Regions from separate parts of the Marinomonas vaga genome, predicted to be linked through region 3. Evidence: predicted binding sites of a transcription regulator. Region 3 holds the regulator's gene; each other region holds the start of a gene.
The links. Region 3 encodes FliA, which starts transcription of late flagellar genes. Its sites were predicted from a motif close to CTAAAGTTNNNNNNNNNNCNGCCGATA; they were not measured.
Positions count from the first base shown of each region.

Region 1: the regulator FliA is predicted to act here: its motif matches at 1,752-1,778, upstream of ACZ5DR_RS08475 (flagellin N-terminal helical domain-containing protein).
Region 2: the regulator FliA is predicted to act here: its motif matches at 1,415-1,441, upstream of flgK (flagellar hook-associated protein FlgK).

Region 1 covers NZ_AP043903.1:1,832,856-1,836,138, reverse strand. Annotated here, with positions in the region: gene ACZ5DR_RS08480 (flagellin domain-containing protein) at 1-292, opposite strand, end outside; gene ACZ5DR_RS08475 (flagellin N-terminal helical domain-containing protein) at 806-1,669, opposite strand; gene ACZ5DR_RS08470 (HD-GYP domain-containing protein) at 1,874-3,283, opposite strand, start outside.
Region 2 covers NZ_AP043903.1:1,828,020-1,831,302, forward strand. Annotated here, with positions in the region: gene ACZ5DR_RS08450 (flagellar basal body P-ring protein FlgI) at 1-387, shown strand, start outside; gene flgJ (flagellar assembly peptidoglycan hydrolase FlgJ) at 396-1,349, shown strand; gene flgK (flagellar hook-associated protein FlgK) at 1,490-3,283, shown strand, end outside.
Region 3 covers NZ_AP043903.1:2,003,905-2,007,187, forward strand. Annotated here, with positions in the region: gene flhA (flagellar biosynthesis protein FlhA) at 1-195, shown strand, start outside; gene flhF (flagellar biosynthesis protein FlhF) at 325-1,635, shown strand; gene ACZ5DR_RS09345 (RNA polymerase sigma factor FliA) at 1,731-2,474, shown strand; gene ACZ5DR_RS09350 (chemotaxis response regulator CheY) at 2,532-2,912, shown strand; gene ACZ5DR_RS09355 (protein phosphatase CheZ) at 2,921-3,283, shown strand, end outside.

The DNA of each region.
Region 1 (3,283 bases), 170 kb from region 3:
GAACTGCAAGGGTACGCATACGCTGAAGCATACTTGTCGTTTCGTCTAAGGCACCTTCAGCTGTTTGCGCCAAGGAAATACCGTCGTTCGCGTTACGAACTGCTTGGTTCAAACCGTTGATCTGAGAAGTCAAACGGTTAGAAATTTGAAGACCCGCTGCATCATCTGCCGCAGAGTTGATACGCAAGCCAGAAGACAAGCGCTGGTAAGCTGTATCAAGTGTGGAACCTGATTTCATCAAGTTGTTCTGAGCGTTCAACGATGATGTATTAGTATTTACATATAAAGCCATAATAGCCTCCTAGTTTCGCCTTTGTGGCCTGCCGCCAAGCAGAACCTCTAATGAGTGCCGAGATCGCCAAATCTCATTTGCACCATAAACCTCTTGTTGTAGGTAACGGCGTCCTTTACGAAAGCTTTAGGCTTTTTTTGAATTTTTTTTCCTTTAGCGGCAATATTTCTCCGCCAGATACGGCAATCTATTGTTATCAAACAAGTTTTTTTATTTTTATTTTTTCTTCTACCGCCGTAAAAAAAGCGCAAATATGCCCTTTCAATGACCTTTCCTTGAAATTCTATCGATACTGATGATTTAAAAATTTGGCACGTGGTTTGCTGTACAAATAAAGAGCGAAGACCGCCAAGTCTTCGCCAAAAAAAGCCAAGTGCGCTAACACTTGGCTTAAAATCACTTCTAGGAGAAAGAAGCGAGAAAGGTTTCGAATGCCTTCGCCAAACCTCTTGCCTCCGGCATTCGAAATTTGCTTCGTAATGAGCGGCCTGATCAGCCGCTCTTTTTTTATGCCTAGCCTCCTAGTAAAGACAAGGCTGTTTGAGGACGCTGGTTTGCCTGAGCCAAGATAGTTGAGCTAGCTTGCTGTAGGATCTGAGCGCTCGTTAAAGAAGCAGTCTCTTCAGCGAAATCTGTGTCACGAATACGTGAACGGGCAGCAGACACGTTTTCAGAAATGTTGCTTAAGTTGTTAATTGTTGAGCTAAAACGGTTTTGCACCGCACCCAACTCGGCCCGCTTAGAGTCCACCGCAGCAATCATACCATCGAGAATAGAAATCATACTCTGAGCATTGTCCGCTGAAGAAATAGACAAATCTGTCGCAGCTAAACCAGCAGAGTTCATACCTGATACAGCAAAACCGGCACCAGCAGTACCCGATGAGTTAGATGAACTCAAAGAAAATGAAATCGTTTGGTTTGCATCCGCACCCACTTGGAAAGTACCTGAGTAAGAGCCATCTAGTAGGTTCTGACCACCAAAAGTAGTTGTATCAGCCACTCGGTTAATTTCTTCTGAAAGCTGAGCCATCTCTTGTTGCAGTGCAACACGGTCTTCATCAGTGTTCGAACCGTTAGCAGACTGAATAGCTAGAGTACGCATACGCTGTAGCATACTTGTGGTTTCATCCAAGGCACCTTCAGCAGTCTGTGCTAGAGAGATACCGTCGTTCGCGTTACGAACAGCCTGGTTCAAACCGTTGATTTGTGAGGTCAAACGGTTAGAAATTTGTAGACCCGCAGCATCGTCTGCAGCAGAGTTGATGCGCAAGCCTGAAGACAGACGTTGGTACGCTGTATCAAGTGTGCTACCTGACTTCATTAGGTTGTTTTGAGCATTCAATGAAGACGTATTAGTGTTTACATAAAGAGCCATGATAATTTCTCCTAGAACGTAAAATTTCTTAGGCAACCTTTTGATTTAATTGATTATTTGGTTGCGCCTTGCTTAGTTAAGTTATCGTCTGGTTGTGAAAAAGCTTTAATAAATTTTTCAATTTTTTTTAACTTTTTTGGAACCCAATAACACAACTTGCTTACAGTACTTTTATCGGCAGGAGAGACGATTCTTTAGCTAAATTTAACTAATATGATCGACAAATCTAAGGTCGTAGTCGGATGGCAGGATAATTTTAGAAATTGACACATCTTCATTGCGGTCCACAGGAATGTCCGCAGCAGGTATAAAGGTCTTAGTAGGTAAGCTATAGACTTGCCTAACAAGTGAAGGTTTAAGCTGTTTGTTCAGGGTCAGCACAAAACCTAAGCGGCCATTAGAAAGCTCTACACAAGAGCCAACAGGAACACTTCCCAAGCTTTTGATGAAAAGTTCAAGAAGCTTCTTATCAAAGGCCAAGCCAGATTCTTTAGACATTTTACGCAAGGCACCACTTGGCGTAATGGAGTGCTTAAAAGGCTGCTCTGAGGTCATGGAGTCATAGGCATCAACAATTGCGCCTATTTTGCCATAAACACTGATCTCATCTCCTTCTTTACCATTCGGATAGCCAGAGCCATCAACTCTTTCATGGTGATCCCAAAGCATTTGATACACCACTTTTGGGATTGAGGGCGTCACTTGTAACAAGCCCTCACCAAAGTGCACATGCTTGCGCATTAAGGAGTACTCTGCTTCAGACAACTTCCCTGCTTTGTTAACAATGGGAGCAGGTAATTTGAAGCGACCAATATCAAACAGCAAAGCAGCGATACTAATCACTTCAACATAACGAGGCTCTAACTCAAGCCCTTTAGCCAAATGACAGGCCAGCACAGCACACCCCAAGGTATGCTGTGCTAAATAAGCGTCTTCAGATTTGTTGTGTCGCAATGACAATAAGGCATAGGGGTTACGCTCATGGCTAGCAATCAGCTTTTGCACAAAACCACTTAATTTGGGGTAGTCTAGGGCTTTGCCAGTCTGTAACAGGGCCACTTGCTCCTGAATCAAAGCCGTGCCCTGGGTCATCAAGCGAAGCGCTACCGGGATTTCTTTTGTGTATGGCGTTGGCTCGATAGAGAGGGCTCGATCAGGCCGAGCAATCACCCCAGTCGCCGAAGAAGTTGCCTCTGAAATACCCCCGTGCGGTGTTGGGGGTACAGAGACAGAAGCAGGTTGATTCACACGACCATCTTCATCCACGTTGCCTTGCTTATAGTCCAACACATACTCGCGAGTATTATCGTTCAGAATCTGACGAAACAATTGATACAGACTGCGCCCCGCAACATACATTTCACGCCAATCACGGGTGTTAAAATCTGGTTTAAGGCGCTTCAAGCCTTTGATGGATTTACCGGTGGCTAGGGACCAACAAATAAACAGCAGCTTTTCTTCCGCTTCATACAATCGCTCACGCTCAGCGGTATGCATATCCCCCACTTGAAAGTAAGGGTCAAAGGGTAAGAATTTACTGTTAAGAATGGGTTTAAGTTCTGCCAAGGTCACTTGGCGGATGGCGATGGTTACTATGTGATGCTTTGCACTGTG
Region 2 (3,283 bases), 180 kb from region 3:
CTATCCGTACTTGAGAATCTAGAGGTTGAATTAGGTCGTGAGCGGGCGAAGATTATTGTGAACTCGCGTACAGGTACCATTATTATTGGTCAGAATGTCACTGTGTCTCCTGCTGCGGTGACCCACGGCAGTTTGACTGTGACCATTATGGCGAATCCAGAGATTGGTCAGCCGGATTTGCCAAATGGGCAGCCCACTTTAGCGCCTCGTCAGGAAATTCAAACGGATGAGGACAGCGGACATATGTTTGTCTTTAACCCTGGTGCTTCACTTAATGATATTGTGAGAGCGGTTAACCAAGTAGGTGCTGCGCCAGGGGATGTGATGGCCATTTTAGAAGGCTTGAAACAGGCCGGTGCCTTGAACGCTGATGTGGTTGTGATTTAGGTTATCTTATGAGCCGGATAGACAATAATACCTTTTTCGCGGATTTTAACTCCCTCGCTAATTTGAAAACTCAGGCTCAAAAAGATCCTGATGCCGCGTTAAAGAAAGTTGCGCAAGAGTTCGAGGCAATTTTCATTAATATGCTATTTAAGAATATGCGTAGCGCCAATGAAACCATCGGTGGTGGTCTATTCGATAGCTCTCAAACTAAGCAATACACTGAAATGATGGATTCTCAGATGGCCCAGTCATTGGCTGGATCCGGGGGGATTGGCTTGGCTGATGCTTTGGTGCGGCAATTCCAAGGAAAGGGAAGTGGCAATAATAGTCCTGCCGATGCTCAAGAATCTGAAGCTGATTTCCTAACACGTCTGTCCACCTTAGATACGTCTCATATTCAAGCGGTGGCTAAAAAAGCCGCCCAAGAGTTAGCGGGGAATGTGTCCTTAGATAGCTCTTCTGAGACGGCCACATTAAGCGTTGATGATGTGGTGTTTTCTTCCCCTGATAGCTTTGTGGCGTCACTTTGGCCCCATGCCCAAAAAGCAGGTGAGCAGTTAGGGGTGGACCCGAAAGCCATCTTGGCACAGGCCGCCTTGGAAACAGGCTGGGGTAAGTACCCTATGGCTAAGGATGATGGCTCTCCAAGTTATAACATGTTTGGCATTAAGGCCGATCATCGTTGGGGAGGTGATCGAGCTTTGGTCAATACTTTGGAATTTCGTGGCGGCATTCCTAAACAAGAAAAAGCCTCATTCCGTGCCTACGATTCTTTTGCAGAAAGCTTTGCCGACTATGCGCAATTTTTGCAGTCCGGTGATCGGTATAAAAATGCCTTACAAGTCGGTGGCGATGCGGCAAGCTTTGCCGCTTCTTTGCAGCAAAGCGGCTATGCGACCGATCCTCAGTATGCTGAGAAAATCACTAATATCCTTTCTAGTAAATGGTTCAAATCCCTGTAAAACAATGGTTTAAGGGATATTTTGAACACCCTCTTGTAGGGCAGATCTGTACTTATTTTAAGTTGGTAAAGTAATTGCATTATCTGACGATAACAGAAGGGTAAGCCCTTCAGCTTTTTAGTTTTCACGAGGTTAGCGGAATGAGTTCCAGTCTTTATTCAATCGGTTTGTCAGGTTTGCAGTCGAGCACGGCACGCATCTCTACGACGGGTCAAAATACCGCTAACGTCGATACGGAAGGCTATAGCCGTCAATCTACTTCAACGGTGAGTGTTTCCGGTGGTGGTGTCCGTATTCAGGATACTGAGCGAGTGGTTAATCAGTATATTAACCAGCAACTTTGGTCAGATACCTCTACTTATAACTATTACGAAAGCTACCACTCCATGATGTCGAGTTTTGACGCCATCTTTGGGGAGGAGAGCGTTTCGATCTCGACTTATGTGGACAATGCCTTTAGTGCATTGCAAACAGCAAACAGCGACCCAACAGACAGTGCCGCTCGATCTAACGCTTATGCAAACTTAGATGAGTTGGTGGCTCAATATAATGAGCTGGCGGATTATATTTCGACCCAGAAAAATCTGGCTAACGAAGAAATCAACGATAGCATAGATACGATCAATAATTTGACGTCCCAGATCTCTGATCTGAACAGCCAGATCTACAAGTTGGAATCCTCTACGGGATCGACAGCTAATGAGCTCCGTGACACCCAAGAGCAATTAGTGAAAGAGCTGTCTGAGTACCTGGATGTCAAAGTGAAGTATGATGACAATGATTTGATGACAGTTAACTTGGCGTCAGGTCAGCCCCTTGTCTTACAAGGCAGTAGCAATGAGCTACGCTTATCATCTGACTCGAGTAATCCAGACAATGAACTAAGCATTAGTTTAGATTTTGGTAAATACGATGTTGGGGTGACTTCGGAAGATTTGGGGGGATCAGTGGGGGGCTTGATTTCCTTTAGGAATGAATTCGTAACCAGTGCCGAGCGCATGTTAGGTCAACAAGCTTTGGTTCTAGCTGACACCATGAACACCCAAAACCAGTTAGGCTTAGATGCAGATGGTGGTTATGGCATTAATTTGTTTTCCACCGGAGCAATTAATGTTACCCCTAACGCTAATAACAGCGATTCAGACCTGACCATTTCTGCACAGGTGACGTCAGGCTCCTCTGGGGATGTGACCACAGACACTTATGAAGTAGTCATGACGTCTGCCACGGCGTTTAAAGTGGTGACATACGATGTGTCTGGCAATATTACCGGTGAATCTGACAATGTGGATATTACTGGCAATACTGGACAGCCTTATGAAGTAGAGGGTTTAGGGGTGTCTATTACCCTTGATCCTGCGTCGTCATATGCATCAGGAGATAAATTTCAGTTTATTCCAACTAAGAATGCAGCATCGACTTTGGATCTGTCTGCTCGCTCTGGTGATGATTTAGCGTTGGCTGCGCCCATTGCGGTGTCTAGCAGTTCGTCTAATCTTTCTGATGTGGAAATAGCCATTTCCTCTATTACGAATACAGACCCGTCTTCGTCGGCTTTTGCCCAATCGGGAGGTTTGTATCCATCCGCACCTCAGACGTTAAATTTTACTGCCAGCGATGAGATGGAAGTGTTGGATGCTAACGGTAATGTGTTGGCAACTGTTACGGGTATTACTGATTATTCTAATCTGTTAGAGCAAGCAGGCTTAGCAGATGATGCAGGGTTTGATATTAGTTTGGACGGTACACCCACTGCAGGGGATACCTTCTCCATGAGCTTTAACGACTCTGGTGAGGCGGATAACTATAATGGTTTATTGTTAGCGAACCTGCAAAACGCTTCGACGGTAGGAGGCACACAAACTTACAGTGAAGCCTTTACGTCTTTAGTCACTGAAGTGGGGAGCTTGACGGCTTCTTTATCGACGAATGCG
Region 3 (3,283 bases):
TTGCAAAAATCCTTTAAAGAGCATGCTGAACAACAAGAGGCTATGGGTAACGCACCAATTTTGATTGTGTCTGCTCCTATTCGTCCAATGTTGGCCCGTTTTATGCGTTACGGGGGAGTGAATATGTCAGTTCTCTCCTATCAAGAAGTGCCAGATCATAAGCGCGTCACGGTTGTCGCTGTAATTGGTCAATGAATCAAGGAAAACCATTGATTTTCACGCTATATTTATGAAAATCTTTCCGGTAAGCTATGGATTTGTATGCAAAAATAAACTGAAAGGACTGGTATATAAATGCAGTATAGGCGGTTTCGAGCTCCTGATATGCACAAGGCAATACGGAAAATCCGTGACGCCGTAGGGCCTGACGCTGTCATTTTGTCCAATAAAAAGCTTCCATCAGGGGAAGTCGAGATTGTTACTGTCATTGATTATGATGGTTCTGTGCCGCCAAGTTTTTCTCCTTCTTCAAGTAATAGAGCACCTGAAAAGCCGCCTGCATCAGCGCAACCAAGCCAGTCCTACAAAGAGCGTATTGAGCAGGCCCGCAATATGGATGTTCAGGGGGCAAATGAGCCTGCTGGGCGCAAACGTTCAGGTGATGCTTACGAGGTCTTTGAAGAAGCGCCGGCGCCTAGTCAACCCACATACCAGCCACCTTATGACCCAGAGCCTGTTATCGACGAAGCGCTTTCGGTCAAGCCTCATACCCATGCTCGGCCTACGGCTGACGAAGAAAAGCTTCGTGCTATGGAAGAAGAGCTGCATCAAGTACGTGAGTTATTAGAGCGCAGCCAAACGGCAACAGAAGCTGCACCTCGACCAAGCACCTCGAAGACACCGCGAAATAAGCTTCAAGAACAACTTGTGACCTTGGGTCTCTCTGAACGAGTGATTGATAAAATTGCTTCTGATCTTCAGCTAACCGGACGTGAGGAAGATTGGAAAAAAGCCTTATCGTATCTTGCGGATTGCATCCCAGTTAGAAACTCCGGTGATGCCTTTAGAGGCTGCATTGCTTTCATGGGGCCTACAGGGGTCGGCAAGACCACTTCCATTGGTAAAATCGCCGCACAATATGTTTTAAAGCACGGTCCAGGGAGTGTTGCGCTGGTGACTACTGATACTTACCGTATCGCAGCCCATGAGCAGCTTCGTACTTTTGGTCGGATTTTGGGCGTGCCTGTTGAAGTGGTAAATGAATATTCAGACCTTAATGAAGTGCTCGACAAATACTCAGATTACTCCCTTGTACTAGTGGATACGGCAGGTATGAATCCCCGCGACCGTAACCTAGAGCGTCAACTCGCTATGATGAAGCGCGCCCGCGGCCATCTGAAAAAGCTGCTAGTGTTACCTTGTACTAGTCAAAGACAAGTACTAAAAACCGTCGTAGATGTGTATTCCCAAGTGCAGCTTGATGGCTGTGTCTTGAGTAAACTGGACGAGTCAGCCTCCCTTGGTGAAGCCATAAGTGTGGTGATCGAGGAAGGACTACCCGTCATGTACGTGGCCGATGGTCAGCGAATCCCTGATGACATCGAACCTGCGCGGGCCCATAACTTAATCAGTAGAGCTGTATATACCGCCGAGCAGTTTGGCCAGCTATATGGGTCACTAAAGTATGGGAGTTAGTAAAATTATGTTATTTGTCAGAGCGTGATGTATAACTATATAGTACATTTGATCATGCCTTCACAGGCGGCAGACACAAGGTTATAGCGCATCGTATGCAACGCAAAGATGGTTACAGCACATACTCAAAGAAAGCAACGTTGTCGATTGATTCGATCGTGCAGCAGTATGACTACTTGGTAAAGAAAATTGCCTACCACTTGTTAGCGCGTTTACCTAGCAATGTAGACGTGGACGATTTACTGCAAGCGGGCATGATGGGGTTGATTGAAGCCTACAAACGTTTTGAATCGACTAAAGGCGCATCCTTTGAAACCTATGCTGGGATCAGGATTCGTGGTTCGATTATGGATGAGGTGCGTAAAAGCGATTGGGCGCCTCGTTCAGTAAGACGAAATGGTCGAGCTGTCACGACCGCGATTCGCGAAATCGAAGCGGCGACAGGTCGCGAAGCAACAGATTTAGAAGTGGCTGCTCATATGGGAATAAGCATCGACGAATACCATGATATTGTGCATTCCTCGATGTCGACCCAGTTGTTCAGTTACGAAGAAATGTTAGACAGTGAAAATGGCGGTCATGAATTAGACATTGAGTCTGATAGTGATGCCGGCCAGCCTCATCATCTAGTAGAAGAGAGTGGCTTCCAGAGTCATTTGGCACAAGAGATTGATCGTTTGCCAGAGCGTGAAAAACTAGTGTTATCGCTCTACTACAATGATGAGCTTAATTTAAAAGAAATTGGTGCCGTTCTTGGTGTCAGCGAATCACGAGTCAGTCAGATTCACAGTCAAGCTGCTATGCGGCTGCGAGCTAGGCTGAGTGATTGGCAAGATTAAAGGCTATGATAATTATGACATTACCTGTGGGTTGTGGAGGTTGCATTGGATAAAAATATGAAAATCCTGATTGTTGATGATTTCTCAACGATGAGACGTATCATCAAAAATCTGCTGAGGGATTTGGGCTTTACCAATACAGTCGAAGCAGATGATGGTACGACTGCTCTGCCAATTTTGCAGACAGGCACAATCGACTTCTTGGTAACAGACTGGAACATGCCTGGAATGACAGGGATTGAGCTGCTTCGTGCTGTGCGTGCGGATGACAAGCTCAAAACGATTCCTGTACTAATGGTAACCGCTGAAGCCAAACGTGATCAGATCATTGCTGCCGCTCAAGCGGGGGTAAATGGCTACGTGGTGAAACCTTTCACCGCTGTTGCGTTAAAAGAAAAGATTGAGAAGATATTCGAACGAATTGATTCTGCTAAGTAGGTGTCTGCATGTCTGAACGTAACGATTCAAAGCTGGGTGAATTCGAATCTGTTGTCAAAGATGGCGCAGTAGATTTACTTAACAAAATTGAAGTCGGTGATTTCAGTGGCGCGATCAAAATCATTCAAGAGTTGAGTGATGCCCGCCACAAGAGCTTTTACAACGAAGTGGGCTACCTGACCCGCAGCCTGCATGATGCGATTCGAGATTTCCAAATTGACTCAATGGAAATGATGTTGCAAAACGGCGGCGCAGTTGATTCCCCTGAAGCCACGTCTAAGATCACGGACGCTTCTGATCGCTTAAACTATGTTATTGAAATGACCAGCTCAGCTGCTAACAAGACCATGGACATGGTTGATAGCAGTGTT